2 regions of the Paenibacillus sp. FSL W7-1332 genome follow, and region 2 is predicted to be linked to the other one. Evidence: predicted binding sites of a transcription regulator. Region 2 holds the regulator's gene; the other holds the start of a gene.
What was found. The regulator NrdR, encoded in region 2, represses ribonucleotide reductase genes. The targets are predictions, from matches to a motif close to AACACNATATATNGTGTT.

Region 1 (5,092 bases), 510 kb from region 2:
ATCCGGAAGCTCTTCGCCCGGATGGCTATCCAGCCAATCCTGAGCAATCGGCACGAACTGCTCGTCGAAGCCGAGTCGGCTCTGACGGAAGTATTTGAATGCAAAATACGGCTCGATGCCTGTCGACGTTCCGACCATCGTACCCGTGCTGCCCGTTGGCGCTTGGGTAATGACGGTGACGTTACGTGCGCCTTTTTCACGCACCGCCTCGGCAACTTCAGGATACACCTCGGCCATATTTTTCATGAAGCCGCTTTGCAGGTACAGCTCGGCATCGAATGCCTGGAACGATCCCTTCTCTTCGGCAATGTCGGCAGAAGCGAGATACGCTTCGCGCGCGATGAAGCCGTACAGCTTATCCAGGAACTCCAACGATTCCGGGCTGCCGTAACGGATGTTCAGCTTGATCATCAGCTCCGCCAGACCCATCGTTCCAAGGCCCACGCGGCGCTCTTTTTTCTGGTTCAATTCGTTTTCTTCAAAATGGTACGGCGTCCGGTCAATGACATTATCCAAGAAACGCACGGAGTACCGTGTCGTTGTAGCCAGCTCATCCCAGGCAACGTCATGGTTCGCCTCATCATAGAACTTCGACAGATTCATCGCGGACAGGTTGCATACGCCCCAGCCCGGAAGTCCCTGCTCGCCGCAAGGGTTCGTACAAATAATCGGGTTGAAATACCAGCTGTTGGACATCTGGTTATAGTATTCCATGAATACGACGCCCGGTTCTGCGGATTTCCATGCGGATTCGATAATGGTGTGCCAGACCTCGCGTGCTTTTACTGTTTTATATGGAATGATACGGTGTCCGGCTTTCTTCCATTTATCCAGATCGCCGTCCCACAGCTCATCATAGTCAGGATCCGTAGTATCCGGGAACACCAGCTCCCAGTCCAGATCTTCCTTCACGGCCTTCATGAAATCATTGCTGACGCATACCGACAGGTTCGCATTCGTAACTTGTCCCATCGTCTGCTTCACGGTAATGAAATCCTCCACGTCCGGGTGCCAATCATTAATCATCAGCATGAGCGCGCCCCGGCGGCTTCCGCCCTGCTCGATCAATCCCGTCGTATAACTGAACAATCCGCCCCACGATACCGCACCGCTGGAGGAACCGTTCACGCCTCTTACGATCGCGCGCCGAGGACGCAGGGAAGACAAATTAATGCCGACTCCGCCGCCGCGCGCCATGATCTCGGTCATCTCGCTCAGAGTTTCCATGATGCCGCCCCGGCTGTCCTTCGGTGAAGGAATCACGTAGCAGTTGAACAGCGTCAATTCATCGCTTGCACCAGCTCCAGCCGCAATCCGTCCGCCCGGCACCAGCTTCCAATCATCCAGAATCTCGCGGAACTTCCCGCGCCACTCTTCCTGCAGTTCAGGCGTTGCCTCAACCGATGACATGGCAGCCGCGAGTCGATCCCACATTTCTTCCGGCGTTTTCTCGATGGTTAACGTCAGCTTCTCCACATCCGATTCCACAAGCTCGCCCTTCCGTGTCTTCACCGTGACCTTGCGGCCTTCGCGTTTCACGATTTCGCCAACTTCCTTGGTCGGAAATTTAGGATCATCCTTCGTCAAAACGAGCACCACATCGCCTACCTTAGCGTTGTTGGAGTCCGCATCCTTCCAGGCATACCGGTCCAAAAAGATCTTCTCGCTCAAACCTTCCAGCCGCTGATTCTGCATCGTACTCAAGAGCAACTACCTCCTATATAAAATATAAAATTAAAAAGTTCCGCAGTTATGCGCTCACCAACAACATAACCTGTTATGTAGCCGGTCAAACATTCAAAACCACTATATACACCATATATAGTGCTACCAATTCATTATACTACACTATATATAGGTTAACTATGCCGATAATGTGAAAATTAAGCCAACAGATCCAAGCTCCCGCTCGCAAGCTTCCGCTTTCTTCCTCTCGCTCTCTTTTTCGGCCTTCCCTATGAAAAAAAAGGATGAAAATATCCAATTCCAGCAGCCGTGCGCCCTTTGGGTTATTCCACGCCTTCCGAATCCGTGCAAGGTTATGAAGACTTCTTTTTTCGTCCATACTACATATACACCGCTGGCCCGGAATCTTTCACAACAGGAGGAGATCGACATGAACCATCAGCCATCTGCCGACTCAGGCATGATTTTCGACGCGCGTCTTCCCGTTCCATTGCAGATCGACCGTTCCTGGTTTGACGATCTCGCCGGTCGACTTGACAAGGGCGGACCTTGGGGTGACTATCGTCTGGCCCAGCTTGCCGTGGAGGGCGAGAAATCGCGTCTCGTTACAAGCTTTGAAGAATTGCAATGCCTCAAGCACCTAGGCGGCTTATCCCCGCTCCCCCATCAGACCGATACCGCCAGACGCGTATTGTTCGAGATGTCGGGTCGAGCCATTCTCGCTGATGAGGTGGGGCTTGGTAAAACGATTGAAGCCGGCCTTATTTTAAAAGAATACATCGTGCGCGGCCTGGTATCCAAAGTGTTGATTCTCGTTCCCGCTTCCCTTGTGCTGCAATGGGTTCGCGAGCTGAACTCCAAGTTCGGCATTCCTGCGATTGCGCAGAAAAAAGCGTACTCCTGGGGCAATGATATCGTTGTCGCCTCCATGGACACGGCGAAGCGCGATCCGCATCAGGAGATTCTGCTGAACGAGGAGTACGACATGCTCATCATCGATGAGGCGCACAAGCTCAAGAACAAAAAAACCTCCAATTATCAATTCATTCAAAAGCTGCGCAAAAAATACTGCCTCTTGCTGACGGCCACGCCGGTGCAGAACGATCTCAGCGAGCTCTTCAATCTGATCACCCTGCTGAAGCCGGGCCAACTTGGAGGCCAAGGGCAGTTTGCCGCTAATTTTGTTGTCGATAAACGAAGACCCAAGAATCAGGAGCAGCTCAAGGATGAGCTGTCCAAGGTCATGATCCGTAACCGCCGCGGCGAAGGCGAAGTGAAATTCACCAAGCGATCCGTCCGCAATGTAGGGCTTAGCCTCTCGCCCGAAGAACAGTCATTATACGACGGCGTCACGTCCTTCGTCAAAGATCAGTATCAGGCAGCAGGGGGAAATTTAAGCAGTATGCTGTCCCTTGTTACACTCCAGCGTGAAGTGTGCAGCAGCCGCGATGCCGTTTTCGTGACTCTTGTTAATCTGTCCAAGAAGCTGCCCGAGGACTCTCCGCTGCGCGATAAAATCTGGGAGCTCGTCTATCTCATCAAGGCCATCAAAGCCAACACCAAGGCGGAAAAAACCATCGAGCTGATCCAGCAAATGAACGAGAAGGTCATCGTATTCACGGAATACCGCGCCACCCAGGAATACTTGCTCAATTATTTCCGCGATCACGGGCTCATCTCCGTACCGTACCGGGGCGGAATGAACCGCGGCAAGAAGGACTGGATGATGGATCTGTTCCGCGGCAAGGCACAGGTCATGATCGCGACGGAAGCCGGGGGCGAAGGCATCAATCTGCAATTCTGCCACCATATGATCAACTTTGATCTGCCCTGGAATCCCATGCGGGTCGAGCAGCGGATCGGACGCGTCCATCGTCTCGGCCAGACCAATGACGTGAAGATTTACAACCTGTCCACTTCAGGAACCATTGAAGAGCACATTCTGAACCTGCTGCACGAGAAGATCAACATGTTCGAGATGGTCATCGGAGGTCTGGATGTCATTCTCGAACGGTTCGAGAAGAAGGAATCCATCGAGAAGAGCCTGTACAAAATCATGCTGGAGTCCGGCAACGATGATGAAATCCGGCAGCGCATCAGCACATTGGGCGACTCGATTCACCATATCAAGCAGGATATCGAGCAGGGAAGCACCGTCGAAGATAATCTAAGAGAGGAAGAAGCCTAATATGACCATGACGCCGCAGGAGGTGCAGCAGCACTTCATGGCCTATTTGGAAGCCACCGAATGCACCGTCATTGAAAAATCGCCTGAGCATGTAACTGTGAAACTGTCGCCGCAAGCCGACAAAATGCTTACCAACCGCCCGTATTACTGGGGTTTCGTGGAGCGTACCGGCGCTCCCGCCGAAACGTTGTCGTTCAATTTCGTGTTTGATCCGGAAAAATACGACGAACGGCTTGCAAAAACCAAGGAAGCCGAAGCCAAAGCACAGCTTGCCTCGCCTACGCAGGACCCTCTCCTGGCCCGCTTTTACGGGAATGCTCCGGTTCTGCCTATCCTTGGTCCCGGACGCATTCAGCGGGAGAACATTGGCTACGGCAGCAGCCGGCTAGCCCAAATCTGGAATGCTTCCCGGGAGGAAGGCAAATGCGTCTATCTGTTCCAGCAGCGCGATACCGAGCCGCGTCCGAGAGCCCGTTCCACGCCGTATGAGCAGTGGCTGGGCGTCTGCTTCAAGGTGGAGTTCAGCTGTGATCTGAAGCGGGAGGAATTGTTTTTTCTCGGAATCTCACTTTCTAGTCGTGCGATTGCCCAAGACTTCCCGGCAATCCTGAATGGACGCGAACTGACGCCCCGCCTGCCCGAGAGCGTTCACGTCCGACCGGCGGCTCTTACGCTCGAACAGGCCGTAGATGCGCTAGAGAACCATCTTATCGACAAGATAAGCAAGCTGGACTACGACTGGGCCACCAAAGCAAGAGAACGTCTTGAAGAAGAACTGCTGGTGATCGACAGCTATTACGAGGACCTGCTCAAGGAGCAGGATGAAGAGAAAAAAGCGCTTATCGAGGAGCAATATAAGAACCGCCGGTCCGAAATGCAGTGGCAGTACGAGCCGAAAGTGAGCTTGTCCGTCATAACCTGCGGTCTATTTCATCTGTGTTCGCCTGTGGGTGCGTCATCATGACGCTCCTCTACAAAAGCAGGCAAAAAAAGAACCATTCTCCCTTCTCCTACCGCGACAGCTTGCAACAGCCTTTGCAAAGCTTGTCCGATATGATGATTCCAACACATCCACGGCGCGTAGGGCCAAGGAAAGGCGGTTAATGATTTGAAGCGTTGGAACATGGAACTTCATAACCATGATGTCAAGGATTACAAGAACTTTAAGCCCCAATCAGCCGATAACAAGCAGAACAGCCGATATCGAATGTTGTCTGT
Region 2 (5,092 bases):
CCAACCGCACTACTTTTTCGGCTACCCCTTAAGGGGTCTTCTAGTTCTTCTTCTTTCGTTTGCTTCCTGTTTCTTCTCCTGTGAATGGATCTATATACTCTTCCAGCGTCATTTGCTCTGCAACCACGTCTTCTTGTAACTGATTTCGTATATACTCTTCAATCACTTTCTTGTTCCTTCCTACCGTGTCCACATAAAACCCTTTACACCAGAATTTTCGATTCCCATACTTATATTTTAAATTTGCATGGCGATCAAATATCATTAAGCTACTCTTCCCTTTTAGATACCCTATAAATGATGACACACTTATTTTCGGCGGTATACTTACCAGCATGTGTATATGATCTTTACATGCCTCTGCTTCTATAATTTCTACACCTTTTCTTTCACACAATTGTCTTAGTATTTTTCCTATATCTCTTTTCAATTTCCCATAGATCACTTGTCTTCTGTACTTTGGTGCAAACACTATGTGATACTTACAATTCCATTTTGTATGTGCTAAACTGTTCACATCAGATGCCATCTGATCTCCTCCTCGTGTTTTAAATTTGGTTGGCGAACCGAATTTATCTTAACACTTCGGAGGATTTTTTTTATACAACGCTTAAGCTATCCTGAACCATACGCATAGCGTATGGTTTTCTTTTTACAAGAAAAAGGAAAAAACCCTTGATAATCAAGGGTTTTCTTCGTATGGAGCCTAGGGGGATCGAACCCCTGACCTCATCGCTGCCAGCGATGCGCTCTCCCAGCTGAGCTAAGGCCCCGTAAGCGACTTCTATATCATATAAAAAATCAGCAGGCATGTCAACAGGTTTTTCACATTTTTTGATGACGTGCTGTATCCCTTTTACTTCTCTATATAATGTCACTTATCGATGATGAGGATGGGCTCCTTGAGAGCACCGGAAGAGCACCTGGATCACGCAGAACCCTGGTGCTCTTACAGCTCCTGACCGTCCGTATCCTTGGACAGTAGGCTTTTCAGTTCCTTCATAAACATATTGATATCCTTGAACTGCCGATACACGGACGCAAACCGGACGTACGCTACCTCATCGACCGGATACAGCCGTTCCATCAGAAGCTCCCCGATCTGGCGGCTCTCCACCTCTGCTGCTGCGGTATTGCGCAGTGCCTTCTCGACATCCGATACGATCATATCCAGCTGGTCCACGGATACCGGACGCTTCTCGCATGCCCGGATCAAACCGCGGAGTACCTTCTCCCGGCTGAATTCTTCGCGGCTTCCATCCTTCTTCACAACAATCAGCGGCGTTTCCTCCACCATCTCAAAGGTTGTGAATCTCTTGCTGCACTGCTCGCATTCCCTGCGGCGGCGGATGGATTTATTCTCGTTGGCAGGCCTGGAATCCAGCACTTTCGTTCCGGCATAACTGCAATATGGACACTTCATAAAGTCATCTTCACTTCCTTTGTTTTCAGCGTATTTTAGCCTTAACGGCCCTAATGAAAAATTTACCAGCAAAACTTTTTTCTTTTATGTTATGAAAATGCGAAACCCGAGACATAATACTTTTACCAACCCAAGGAGGTGAACTTAACATGGCACAAAGCAACAACAACTCCAACAACCTGGTTGTTCCTCGCGCAAACGCTGCTCTTGAGCAATTGAAGTACGAGGTAGCTCAAGAACTTGGTATCTCCATTCCACAAGACGGATACCAAGGTAACATGACTTCCTACGAGAACGGTTCGATCGGGGGATACATCACAAAGCGTCTTGTAACCCTGGCCGAGCAACAATTGGCTGGTCAATTCTCCGGTCAATAATTGATTCTTCCTTAAAAAAGGAGTGTTGGACGGCTCGATGTAAGAGCCTGTCCAGCGCTCTTTTTTCGTTAAAAGCCGTCCTTATACACATCCGTATATTGATTATAATAATAAATCACGCGCTGTACATAGTGGCGGGTTTCCCCGATGGGAATACTCTTCACATTCTCGTAGGTTCCATCCCACATGCCCTTGTTGATCCAATTCTTGACGTTCCCGGGGCCTGCATTATAGGCGGCGATGGCGGCAATTGGGTTGCCGTCCATTTCCTTGTGCAGGTTCTGAATATACCAGGTGCCCAGCTGGATATTCGCATCCACTTCATTCTTTACGTTCAGCAGGTTTACCGATGGCAGCTTGGCCATTTCCATCGCCCAATTCGCCGTATCCGGCATCAGCTGCATAATGCCCAGGGCGCCTTTCTTGGACTCCTTACCCGGCTTGAAGTTCGTTTCCACACGAATGATGGATGCCACCAGGAACGGATCGACCTCATAGTAAGCGGCATGCTTCCGTATTTCATCTTTATAATGAATCGGATACAGCAAGGTCATCCAGTTCGAGCTCAGATACAGAAGCGCTACAAAAGAGACAAACAGCAGAAGCAGCACTCTTTTTTTACGGAGCCACTTCATAGACTAACCAACCTGCCCCACAGGTTGTCCACCTGCTGCTGTGTTTCGGCCAATGTTCCGCTGTTATCGATGAGGATATCCGCCAGACGCTTCTTCTCCTCGATATCCATCTGACTGTTTAAACGCGCTTCCGCCGCTTCCCTGTTAAGATCATCGCGTACCATCAGACGCTCAAGCTGCAGCTCTCGCGGTACATAAACAACAGCGATCTGGTCAAGATAAGAATAATACTCCTTGGCCTCAAGCAGCAGCGGAATATCCGCCACGACGAGCCGGTCGGGATACTGCCGCTCATACGCTTCCGTCCGTTCCCGGATTTCCTGCCGGATCGCCGGATGCGTGATCTCATTCAATACCGTTCTCTGCTCGGGATGATGGAAGATCACTTCCCCGAGTTTTTTTCGATTCAGCGTACCGTCCTCAAACAGGATCGCTTGTCCAAAATGTTCGGTCACTTTACCCAGCACCGGATGACCCGGGAGCATGACTTCCCGGGCGATGAGATCCGCATCGACGAGAAGTGCTCCCTTCATGGCCAACATGGAGGACACGGTGCTCTTGCCAGTTGCAATTCCTCCGGTTAAACCGATATTCATGACTTCACCTCATAACAGCTTCATTATACCCATGACGATTAACAAAAAAGCAGGCAAATAAGAGATAAAACGCATGCCGCCCTTGGATGCAAAACGTAAACCAACCCTCATGCCCAGCACCAGGAATATCCCGCTAAACAAGGAAACAACAGCCGCGGTACCTAACGGTGAGAAGCCCAGCATGGCGGCGCCAAGCCCTGCGCCGAACGCATCGAGCGATAACGCGATCCCGAGCCACATCGCCTCCCACGGGGAGATGCTGCCGGAGTCGTCCAGATCCGCCTTCGAGGGACTGCGGAGAATTTGAATGACAACCCCGGCCTTCGGAATCTCAAGAGAGAATACCGCCCGCTGAAGATGCACTTGACCTGCCGTGTTAACCTCACGTCTTGATTTCACTTGATGGTCAGATGCCTTCTTTTCCATAAGAGACTTCGAAATATCCTTACTGGAAACCGGCTGCACATCTGACTCGTTTTTTCTGCGAACTTGCTGATATAGAGACCATAAGCCCAGCAGAATCAAAATGGCGGCTCCGATCACAGACGCCACGGATGGGGATAAGAACCGCTGTAACAGCGCGCCCGCCTGCATGGAGGCGCCAAGCACCAAGCCGGAACATAGCGAGATGATCAATACAGACAGCAGCGGTATCCTTGTTTTGCGCAGACCGTATGTAACCCCCGCACCGAATCCGTCCAGGCTTAATGCCATGGCCAGCAGCGCAGACGAGAAAATATGACTGAGCACCCTTTTCCCTCCTCGTAAGCTCCACATCAAGCGGCTCATTCATGAAGAAGAGCAGCTCCATGCGCTCCACATATGTTCCACATTATATGTGTAGGGATAGGAATGGGTGCACGCCTATTGGATTACTTCTTAACCGGCTGACACTTCGGGCAGAAGTGGGTCCCCCGTCCGCCAACCACGATCTTATGAATCGGTCCACCGCATGTATGACACGGCTTGTCCTTCCGTCCGTAAATCTGATGACTATGCTGGAACATCCCCATTTCACCCTGTCCATTGACATAGGATTTAATGGAGGAACCACCCGCTTCTACGGCTTCGGACAGTGTATCCACAATGGCATGATACAATCGCTTGAGCTCGGCATCCTTCAGGCTGTTGGCGTTACGCTCCGGATGAATCTTGGCTCGAAACAATGCCTCATCGACATATATATTGCCGATGCCGACCACATATGCCTGATTCAGCAGCACCGCTTTAATCTTCGTTTTTTTGCTGCCGATGACTTCCTTGAAAGTTCCGAACGTAAACGTATCATCCAGCGGCTCATACCCCAGCTTGGCAAGAGGAGCATGCTGAAACTCTTCCCCCGTTGCAAAGAGATGCATCGTTCCGAATTGGCGTACGTCCTTATAACGCAGCTCCGTCCCGTCCGAGAAATGGAATATAACATGAGTGTGCTTCTCCACCGGCTCCTCGGCAGAGTACAACCCGTAACGCCCTTCCATCCGAAGATGCGAGACGAGCACCAGTCCGTCCAGCAATATCCTTAAAAATTTCCCGCGGCGCTCTACACCTTCCACGGTATGATCCTTCAACATAAACGCAAATGCCTCAATATCATCAGGACGCTGAATAATCCGCGGCAGATGTACGGATACATGATCTATATGCTTACCTTTAATCAATTGGTTAAGTGTTCGTTTCACCGTTTCTACTTCCGGCAATTCCGGCATAATGACTTCACCTCATCTCCCATTATACCGGAAGTTAGGACAGAGCGGGACCATGGTTTTGTGGAAAGGTATGGTGCATAATGCGCCCCTCTTCACGCCATGATCCCTATAAACGATTCTCTATCGGCTAACCATATTGTATAACTTTACTTCGCTTCGTACCAGTTCTCGCCATAGCTGACTTCCGATTTCAGCGGTACCGACAGCTTCAGCGCTTGACTCATCACTTCCGGCACCAATTCCTTCATGATCTCCAGCTCATCCTCCGGCACCTCGAACACCAATTCATCGTGCACCTGAAGCAGCATGCGGCTCTTCAATTGACGATCATGCAGCGCCTTGTCCATATGGACCA

Region 1: MKX98_RS23785 (adenosylcobalamin-dependent ribonucleoside-diphosphate reductase) is a predicted target of NrdR. The motif match lies at 1,812-1,829, and genes of this name have one in related genera.

What each region holds. Positions count from the first base shown of each region.
Region 1 is NZ_CP150209.1:5,256,537-5,261,628, forward strand. Features, by position in the region: gene MKX98_RS23785 (adenosylcobalamin-dependent ribonucleoside-diphosphate reductase) at 1-1,704, opposite strand, end outside; gene MKX98_RS23790 (SNF2-related protein) at 2,117-3,874, shown strand; gene MKX98_RS23795 (YqhG family protein) at 3,876-4,838, shown strand; gene MKX98_RS23800 (hypothetical protein) at 4,983-5,092, shown strand, end outside.
Region 2 is NZ_CP150209.1:5,763,018-5,768,109, forward strand. Features, by position in the region: gene tnpA (IS200/IS605 family transposase) at 41-529, opposite strand; tRNA gene MKX98_RS26015 (tRNA-Ala) at 701-773, opposite strand; gene nrdR (transcriptional regulator NrdR) at 950-1,423, opposite strand; gene MKX98_RS26025 (alpha/beta-type small acid-soluble spore protein) at 1,573-1,800, shown strand; gene MKX98_RS26030 (lytic transglycosylase domain-containing protein) at 1,869-2,435, opposite strand; gene coaE (dephospho-CoA kinase) at 2,432-3,031, opposite strand; gene ytaF (sporulation membrane protein YtaF) at 3,041-3,781, opposite strand; gene mutM (DNA-formamidopyrimidine glycosylase) at 3,904-4,737, opposite strand; gene polA (DNA polymerase I) at 4,884-5,092, opposite strand, start outside.